Regions from separate parts of the Staphylococcus sp. Marseille-Q1834 genome, predicted to be linked through region 1. Evidence: a T-box and tRNA genes for the amino acid it is inferred to sense, from the RefSeq annotation. Region 1 holds a T-box; the other holds one or more tRNA genes.
The links. The T-box of region 1 lies ahead of leuS (leucine--tRNA ligase). A T-box ahead of a tRNA ligase gene usually reads a tRNA of that ligase, here a tRNA-Leu.
Positions count from the first base shown of each region.

Region 1 (4,593 bases):
CCGTTAACTTGTACAACAATTTCTACTTCTGCATCTACAAGTAATGATTCATCGTAAGTAGGCCATGGTTGATACGTAATTGTATCAGCATTACCTAAACGATTCCATAACTCTTCACCGATGTGCGGAGCAATTGGAGCTAACATTTTAACAAATCCTTCTGCGTAAGGTTTGTAAATTTCATTCACTTTATAGCAATCGTTAATAAATACCATTAATTGACTGATAGCAGTATTGAAGTTAAGTGTATTAAAGTCTTCTGTCACTTTTTTAACAGTTTGGTTATAAACTTTATCTAATGAATTATCGTTATTTTCTACAATTTTATCAGAAAGTGAATCATCTTCATTGATAAATAATCGCCACACTCTATCTAAGAAACGTCTAGATCCATCTAATCCATTTTCACTCCACGCAATAGCAGCATCTAAAGGTCCCATGAACATTTCATAAAGACGTAATGTGTCAGCACCATGTGATGCTACGATATCATCAGGGTTAACTACATTACCTTTAGATTTACTCATTTTTTCATTACCTTCCCCAAGAATCATACCTTGGTTAAATAATTTTTGGAAAGGTTCTTTAGTTGGTACAACGCATAAATCATATAACACTTTATGCCAGAAACGAGCATATAATAAGTGAAGCACTGCATGTTCTACCCCGCCGATGTATAAATCAACTGGTAACCAATGTTTTAGTTTTTCAGGGTCAGCTAACATTTTATCATTATGAGGGTCGATGTAACGTAAATAGTACCAGCAACTACCTGCCCATTGTGGCATTGTATTTGTTTCACGACGGCCTTTCATACCTGTTTTTTCATCTACTACATTTACAAACTCATCGATATTAGCTAATGGAGATTCACCTGTACCTGATGGTTTAATTTCGTCTGTTTCTGGAAGTAACAATGGTAGTTCATCTTCTGGAACAGTTGTCATTGAACCATCTTCCCAATGAATAATCGGAATAGGTTCACCCCAATAACGTTGTCTACTGAATAACCAGTCTCTTAATTTATAATTAACTTTCTTTTCTCCAGCGCCTTTAGCTTCAAGTAATTCAATTGCTTTTTTGATAGCCGCTTCGTTATCTAATCCATCTAAGTCACCAGAGTTAACATGTGCTCCTACGCCAGTGTAAGCTTCTTTTTGAACGTCGCCACCTTCAATGACTTCGATGATTGGTAAGTCAAATTTAACAGCAAATTCGTGGTCACGTTCGTCATGTGCTGGTACCGCCATTACTGCACCTGTGCCATAACTTGATAATACGTAATCAGCAATCCAAATTGGTAATTTCTCACCTGATAAAGGATTAATTGCATAAGCTCCTGTAAATACACCTGATTTATCTTTTGCTAAGTCCGTACGTTCTAAGTCAGATTTTTTAGAAGCTTCTTCTTGATAACGTTTAACTTCTTCTTTTTTATCTTCTGAAGTAATGTCATTTACTAACGCGTGTTCAGGACTTAACACTAAGAATGTAGTACCGTAGATCGTATCTGGACGTGTTGTGAAGACATCGATTGAAGCATCCTTATCTTCAACTTCAAACGAAACACGAGCTCCTTCAGAACGACCAATCCAGTTACGTTGCATATCTTTAATAGATTCAGGCCAGTCTAATTCATTTAAGTCTTCTAATAAACGGTCAGCATATTCAGTAATTTTTAATACCCATTGTTTCATTGGACGACGGTATACTGGATGTCCACCACGTTCAGATACACCATCAACAACTTCTTCATTTGATAGAACAGTACCTAAAGCTGGACACCAGTTAACTGCTACTTCATCTACATAAGCTAGACCTTTATTATAAAGTTGAATGAAAATCCATTGTGTCCATTTATAATATTCTGGGTCAGTCGTATTTACTTCTCTGTCCCAGTCATAACTGAAACCTAACTCTTGAATTTGTCGTTTAAACGTTTGAACATTTTGTTTTGTAAATTCTCTTGGGTCATTACCTGTATCTAAAGCATATTGTTCAGCTGGTAGACCAAACGCATCCCATCCCATTGGATGTAATACATTGTAGCCTTGCATACGTTTATAACGTGAAATAATATCTGTTGCGGTATATCCCTCTGGATGACCTACGTGAAGTCCTGCGCCTGATGGATATGGGAACATATCTAATGCATAAAATTTCTTCTGACCTAAATTATCACTAGCTTTAAAAGTTTTATTATCAGCCCAATAATTTTGCCATTTCTTTTCGATTTCTTTGTGATTGTAACTCAAAGTTTCTCCTCCTAAGACAAATAAAAAACACCTCTAACTATTACATTTTAAAGGGACGACTTATAAGCCGCGGTACCACCCTAATTCACATAACTATGTGCACTTTATAATAGTAAGAGATGTTTTAAATTTAATTATTTAACGGTAAGTTCACTTAATTCTTAACACTAGTTTACACCACCACTAGCTCTCTGTTGAAAAGTCTTTAAGCTACTACTCCAATACAATTTAATATTATGAGATTCGCGCCTTATTTGCAAGTGGTTAAACTAATTTTATTAAAAGTGATTTACTCTTAAAATTATTGACGAGTATTTCTTGGATGTTTGCCTTTTGGTAAACCTTTATCAAAAACAGCAAGGAAAATCATAGCAACAATTAAAAGAAGCATAATTCCTATGAACATTGCACTCATATTAAAGGTATCTACCAACACACCACCGATGAATGGGCCGAACGCTTTACCTACTGTAGAGGCTGAATTAACAACACCTTGATATTGACCTTGTTTACCTTCAGGCGCAAGATAATTAGCAATAGTAGGAACTGCTGGCCATACAAACATTTCACCAAACGTTAGAATAATCATACCGATTAAGAATACAGTAAATTGTTGCGCAAAGCTTGTAACAAAGAATGCAAGCATAAAGATTAAAATTCCAACGAACATTTGTGCTTTTAAATTACCTTTTAATAGTACAATAACAGGTCTAATTAATGGTTGCGCAACTAAAATCATGATACCGTTAACAGTCCAAAGAATACTGTATTGAGATAATGAAATGTTTAGTTCTTGTGTGTATGATGCAATAGTTGTTTCCCATTGAATGTAGGCAATCCAACAAATAGCAAACATTCCACATAAAGCAAGTAAAGCCATGAAACGTTTTTTATTTTCTTTACTTTTAATATCAATACTGTCAGGGGCTTTCATCTTAGCATGATATTCAAGATTGAATTGAGTCACTGCTATTAATGTAAATAGAACATACATAATTAAGTTTGCTATAAAGATATAATTAAAACTCAATTCTGCTACGAAACCACCTAAAGCAGCGCCAAGCGCAACGCCCATATTTTGTGCTAAATAGATAGCATTAAAAGTCGTTCTACCTCCGTTAGGCCAAACGGCACCTGCCATCGCAAATATTGTGGGAACTATCATTCCACCACCAAATCCTAGTAAGACTAACCAAACCGCATACCATGGCCACCCATGGAAGAAGTTTAATAAAGTAGTACTAGTCAAACATGTAAAGGCACCTATCATAATTGTGCGATAACCACCCAATTTATCAAATAATGAACCGCCTAGTAAGTTACCAACTACCATGCCGAATGAGTTCACCATTAGAACGAGCGTAGCTGTTGTTAAACTCTTGCCAAGTTCTTCTTTCATATAAATTGTGTTTAAAGGCCATAAAAAGCTGGCACCAGTTATATTTAGCGCCATGCCAATAACTAGCCACCATACTGATTTAGGTATATTCATATTTCTAGTCCCCTCTTTATATATTTGTAGAACCACATTAAACACTATAACATTAAAATATGTTAAAATCTTTACTTAGAACTAAGTTAGATAGAAAGGATAATGTATTATGGGTAACTATTTCCCGTATGCCTTTGAAAATAAACGATATCATACATGGAATTACCATTTAAAAAATAAATTTGGCCAAAAGATTTTTAAAGTTGCGTTAGACGGTGGATTTGACTGTCCAAACCGTGATGGCACAGTTGCGCACGGTGGATGTACGTTCTGTTCTGCTGCAGGTAGTGGTGACTTTGCTGGTAATAGAGCAGATCCTATTGAAGTTCAATTCCAACAAATTAAAGATAGAATGCATGAAAAATGGAGCGAAGGTAAATATATTGCTTATTTCCAAGCTTTTACTAATACACACGCCCCAGTCGAAGTATTAAAAGAAAAATATGAACCTGTCTTAAAAGAAGAAGGTGTAGTTGGTTTATCAATTGCTACACGTCCTGATTGTTTACCAGATGATGTAGTCGAATATTTAGCTGAATTAAATGAACGTACTTACCTTTGGGTAGAACTAGGATTACAAACTGTCCATCAAGAAACATCTGATTTAATCAATCGTGCACATGATATGCAAACTTATTATGAAGGCGTAGCTAAATTAAGAAAACATAACATTAATGTATGTACACATATTATTAATGGTTTACCTGGTGAAGATTACAATATGATGATGGAAACAGCACGTGAAGTAGCTCAAATGGATGTACAAGGTATTAAAATCCACTTACTTCATTTATTAAAAGGGACGCCTATGGTGAAACAATATGAAAAAGGTATGCTCGAATTTAT
Region 1 covers NZ_CAKASN010000002.1:556,421-561,013, forward strand. The annotation lists gene leuS (leucine--tRNA ligase) at 1-2,255, opposite strand, end outside; T-box leader at 2,304-2,491, opposite strand; gene LIX58_RS11815 (MDR family MFS transporter) at 2,557-3,747, opposite strand; gene LIX58_RS11820 (TIGR01212 family radical SAM protein) at 3,857-4,593, shown strand, end outside.

Region 2 (4,593 bases), on a different contig from region 1:
CTGGGTTCCCCCATTCGGAAATCTCTGGATCAACGCTTACTTACAGCTACCCAAAGCATATCGTCGTTAGTAACGTCCTTCATCGGCTTCTAGTGCCAAGGCATCCACCGTGCGCCCTTAATAACTTAATCTAAATATAGTTATTAATCTGTGAGTGTTCTTTCGAACACTAGCGATTATTTTTTATGAATTCAAGCTTATTTAAAACTCTATTCACTCGGTTTTGCTTGGTAAAATCTATTTACTTACTTATCTAGTTTTCAATGTACAATTTAAATTATTTAGTCAATCGTTTTCATACTTCTTCGTTATCACAAATTTAAATGCTCATTTACGAAAGTAAACTGCGCTTTAAATTCATTCAACTCATTGTCTGAGAAACGATTTCTTTAAATAATATTTTCAACAATCACAATTAAATATTATATCAAATTATAATGTTTAATGCAATCATCATTTAATTTGAATGTTTGAAATAAACATTCAAAACTGAATACAATATGTCACGTTAATTCATCATCTCTACGAGATGTTCCGAATATATCCTTAGAAAGGAGGTGATCCAGCCGCACCTTCCGATACGGCTACCTTGTTACGACTTCACCCCAATCATTTGTCCCACCTTCGACGGCTAGCTCCAAATGGTTACTCCACCGGCTTCGGGTGTTACAAACTCTCGTGGTGTGACGGGCGGTGTGTACAAGACCCGGGAACGTATTCACCGTAGCATGCTGATCTACGATTACTAGCGATTCCAGCTTCATGTAGTCGAGTTGCAGACTACAATCCGAACTGAGAACAACTTTATGGGATTTGCTTGACCTCGCGGTTTCGCTACCCTTTGTATTGTCCATTGTAGCACGTGTGTAGCCCAAATCATAAGGGGCATGATGATTTGACGTCATCCCCACCTTCCTCCGGTTTGTCACCGGCAGTCAACTTAGAGTGCCCAACTAAATGATGGCAACTAAGCTTAAGGGTTGCGCTCGTTGCGGGACTTAACCCAACATCTCACGACACGAGCTGACGACAACCATGCACCACCTGTCACTTTGTCCCCCGAAGGGGAAAGCTCTATCTCTAGAGTTGTCAAAGGATGTCAAGATTTGGTAAGGTTCTTCGCGTTGCTTCGAATTAAACCACATGCTCCACCGCTTGTGCGGGTCCCCGTCAATTCCTTTGAGTTTCAACCTTGCGGTCGTACTCCCCAGGCGGAGTGCTTAATGCGTTAGCTGCAGCACTAAGGGGCGGAAACCCCCTAACACTTAGCACTCATCGTTTACGGCGTGGACTACCAGGGTATCTAATCCTGTTTGATCCCCACGCTTTCGCACATCAGCGTCAGTTACAGACCAGAAAGTCGCCTTCGCCACTGGTGTTCCTCCATATCTCTGCGCATTTCACCGCTACACATGGAATTCCACTTTCCTCTTCTGCACTCAAGTTTTCCAGTTTCCAATGACCCTCCACGGTTGAGCCGTGGGCTTTCACATCAGACTTAAAAAACCGCCTACGCGCGCTTTACGCCCAATAATTCCGGATAACGCTTGCCACCTACGTATTACCGCGGCTGCTGGCACGTAGTTAGCCGTGGCTTTCTGATTAGGTACCGTCAAGACGTGCACAGTTACTTACACGTATGTTCTTCCCTAATAACAGAGTTTTACGACCCGAAGACCTTCATCACTCACGCGGCGTTCCTCCGTCAGGCTTTCGCCCATTGCGGAAGATTCCCTACTGCCGCCTCCCGCAGGAGTCTGGACCGTGTCTCAGTTCCAGTGTGGCCGATCACCCTCTCAGGTCGGCTACGTATCGTCGCCTTGGTAAGCCGTTACCTTACCAACTAGCTAATACGGCGCGGGTCCATCTATAAGTGATAGCAAAACCATCTTTCACTTTTGAACCATGCGGTTCAAAATATTATCCGGTATTAGCCCCGGTTTCCCGGAGTTATCCCAGTCTTATAGGTAGGTTACCCACGTGTTACTCACCCGTCCGCCGCTAACGTCAGAGGAGCAAGCTCCTCGTCTGTTCGCTCGACTTGCATGTATTAGGCACGCCGCCAGCGTTCATCCTGAGCCAGGATCAAACTCTCCATAAAAAATTTATGATGTTTGATTAGCTCATAAAACTAAATAGTGTTTGTAACTTAAAGTTACATTTATTGGAATTAACGTTGACATATTGTCATTCAGTTTTCAATGTTCATTTTAGAAAATTTATAAATGGTGGAGACTAGCGGGATCGAACCGCTGACCTCCTGCGTGCAAAGCAGGCGCTCTCCCAGCTGAGCTAAGCCCCCATATTATTTAAGAAGTCGGGAAGACAGGATTCGAACCTGCGACCCCTTGGTCCCAAACCAAGTGCTCTACCAAGCTGAGCTACTTCCCGTATTTAATTAAATAAGGTTTGAATTTTAAATGGCGCGCCCGATAGGAGTCGAACCCATAACCTCTTGATCCGTAGTCAAACGCTCTATCCAGTTGAGCTACGGGCGCTATATTTAAAAAGATGGTGCCGAGGACCGGAATCGAACCGGTACGGTGATCTCTCACCGCAGGATTTTAAGTCCTGTGCGTCTGCCAGTTCCGCCACCCCGGCAAAAAATGGAGCGGAAGACGGGATTCGAACCCGCGACCCCCACCTTGGCAAGGTGGTGTTCTACCACTGAACTACTTCCGCATGTGGCTATTAAAATAATCGTATGAGCCATAGAGGATTCGAACCTCTGACCCTCTGATTAAAAGTCAGATGCTCTACCAACTGAGCTAATGGCTCAAAGATGGTGCCGGCCAGAGGACTTGAACCCCCAACCTACTGATTACAAGTCAGTTGCTCTACCAATTGAGCTAGGCCGGCTGTATTATTGAAATGGTGGAGAATGACGGGATCGAACCGCCGACCCTCTGCTTGTAAGGCAGATGCTCTCCCAGCTGAGCTAATTCTCCGACTTAGTAAGCCTGGCAACGTCCTACTCTAGCGGAATGTAAATCCAACTACCATCGGCGCTAAGGAGCTTAACTTCTGTGTTCGGCATGGGAACAGGTGTGACCTCCTTGCCATTGTCACCAGACAACAACTTACTCAATCAATTATACTATCGATTATTTCAACTTTCAATAGTTAATTTTACACTTTGTTAAAATTTCTTTTACAAGCGTTTTACAAAATTAACTTTCGTTTTTGACGACTTTTATATCATATAACATTTAAATGATAATGTCAATAACTTTTTTTGATTTTTTTAATTAGTTTTGTAAGCACTAACTAATTTGTTCTGTTTTTCGAGAACACTCATAATATATTAGCACATCATCTGCTCTGTGACTACTCTTTTTTTCTATAATTTTCAATGAATTTTTCACTCTTTTTTACTTTTGATATTATTATTGAATTTTGATCTTTTTTAATATTTTTTTAACATTGTGCTAACATCTTTTCAATTCCTCAACATGCTTTACCATATTAACTTGAACATACGTCTTCTAAATAAAAAAACGCTATCTACTAGACTGTAGATAGCGTCGAAATTTTTACTGTTTATTATTTTTGTCTCATGTAAGGGAATAATAATACGTCTCTGATAGATGGTGAGTCTGTTAATAACATAACTAAACGGTCAATACCAATACCTAATCCACCTGTTGGAGGCATACCATATTCTAATGCTTCGATGTAGTCTTCATCCATTTCATGCGCTTCATCATTACCTTGTTCTTTCTCAACAAGTTGAGCTTCGAAACGTTGACGTTGATCAATAGGATCATTTAACTCAGTAAATGCATTTGCATGCTCTCTACCTACGATGAATAACTCGAAACGATCAGTGAATCTTGGATCTTCAGGATTTTTCTTAGCTAATGGAGAGATTTCAATTGGGTGGCCATAAATAAATGTTGGTTGAATTAATGTTTCTTCTACTTTTTGTTCGAAGAATTCATTTAAGATATGACCGTATTTCATATTATCTGTAATTTCAATACCATGTTCTTTAGCTAAAGCTTTAGCTTCGTCATCAGTTTTAACTTGATAGAAATCTACACCTGTAGCTTCTTTAACAGCATCTACAATGTGCAAACGAGTCCAAGAAGATTCTAAATCTATTTCTTCCCCATTATATTGAACTTTTGCTGAACCTAGAACTTCTTGCGCAATATGTCTAACCATTGATTCAGTTAAATCCATGATATCATGATAGTCAGCGTATGCTTCATATAATTCAATCATAGTAAATTCTGGGTTATGGCGTGTTGATACACCTTCGTTACGGAAGACACGACCAATTTCGTAAATTTTCTCAAGTCCACCAACAATTAAACGTTTTAAGTGTAGTTCAATCGCAATACGCATATATAATGTAGCGTCTAATGCGTTATGGTGTGTAACGAAAGGACGTGCAGCAGCACCACCAGCGATTTGATGCATCATTGGTGTTTCAACTTCTAAGTAACCTCTTTGATTTAAATAGTTTCTCATTTCTTGAATAATTTTACTACGATTGATAAATGTACGTGTACTTTCTTCGTTAGTAATTAAATCTAAATAACGTTGACGGTATCTTTGTTCGATATCTTGTAAACCATGGAATTTATC
Region 2 covers NZ_CAKASN010000001.1:630,581-635,173, forward strand. The annotation lists rRNA gene LIX58_RS03210 (23S ribosomal RNA) at 1-131, opposite strand, end outside; rRNA gene LIX58_RS03215 (16S ribosomal RNA) at 551-2,101, opposite strand; tRNA gene LIX58_RS03220 (tRNA-Ala) at 2,227-2,302, opposite strand; tRNA gene LIX58_RS03225 (tRNA-Pro) at 2,318-2,391, opposite strand; tRNA gene LIX58_RS03230 (tRNA-Arg) at 2,422-2,498, opposite strand; tRNA gene LIX58_RS03235 (tRNA-Leu) at 2,513-2,601, opposite strand; tRNA gene LIX58_RS03240 (tRNA-Gly) at 2,608-2,682, opposite strand; tRNA gene LIX58_RS03245 (tRNA-Lys) at 2,706-2,778, opposite strand; tRNA gene LIX58_RS03250 (tRNA-Thr) at 2,784-2,859, opposite strand; tRNA gene LIX58_RS03255 (tRNA-Val) at 2,873-2,948, opposite strand; rRNA gene rrf (5S ribosomal RNA) at 2,959-3,073, opposite strand; gene lysS (lysine--tRNA ligase) at 3,544-4,593, opposite strand, start outside.
Region 2: it encodes a tRNA-Leu, which carries the amino acid that the T-box ahead of leuS (leucine--tRNA ligase) is inferred to sense. The anticodon was not compared.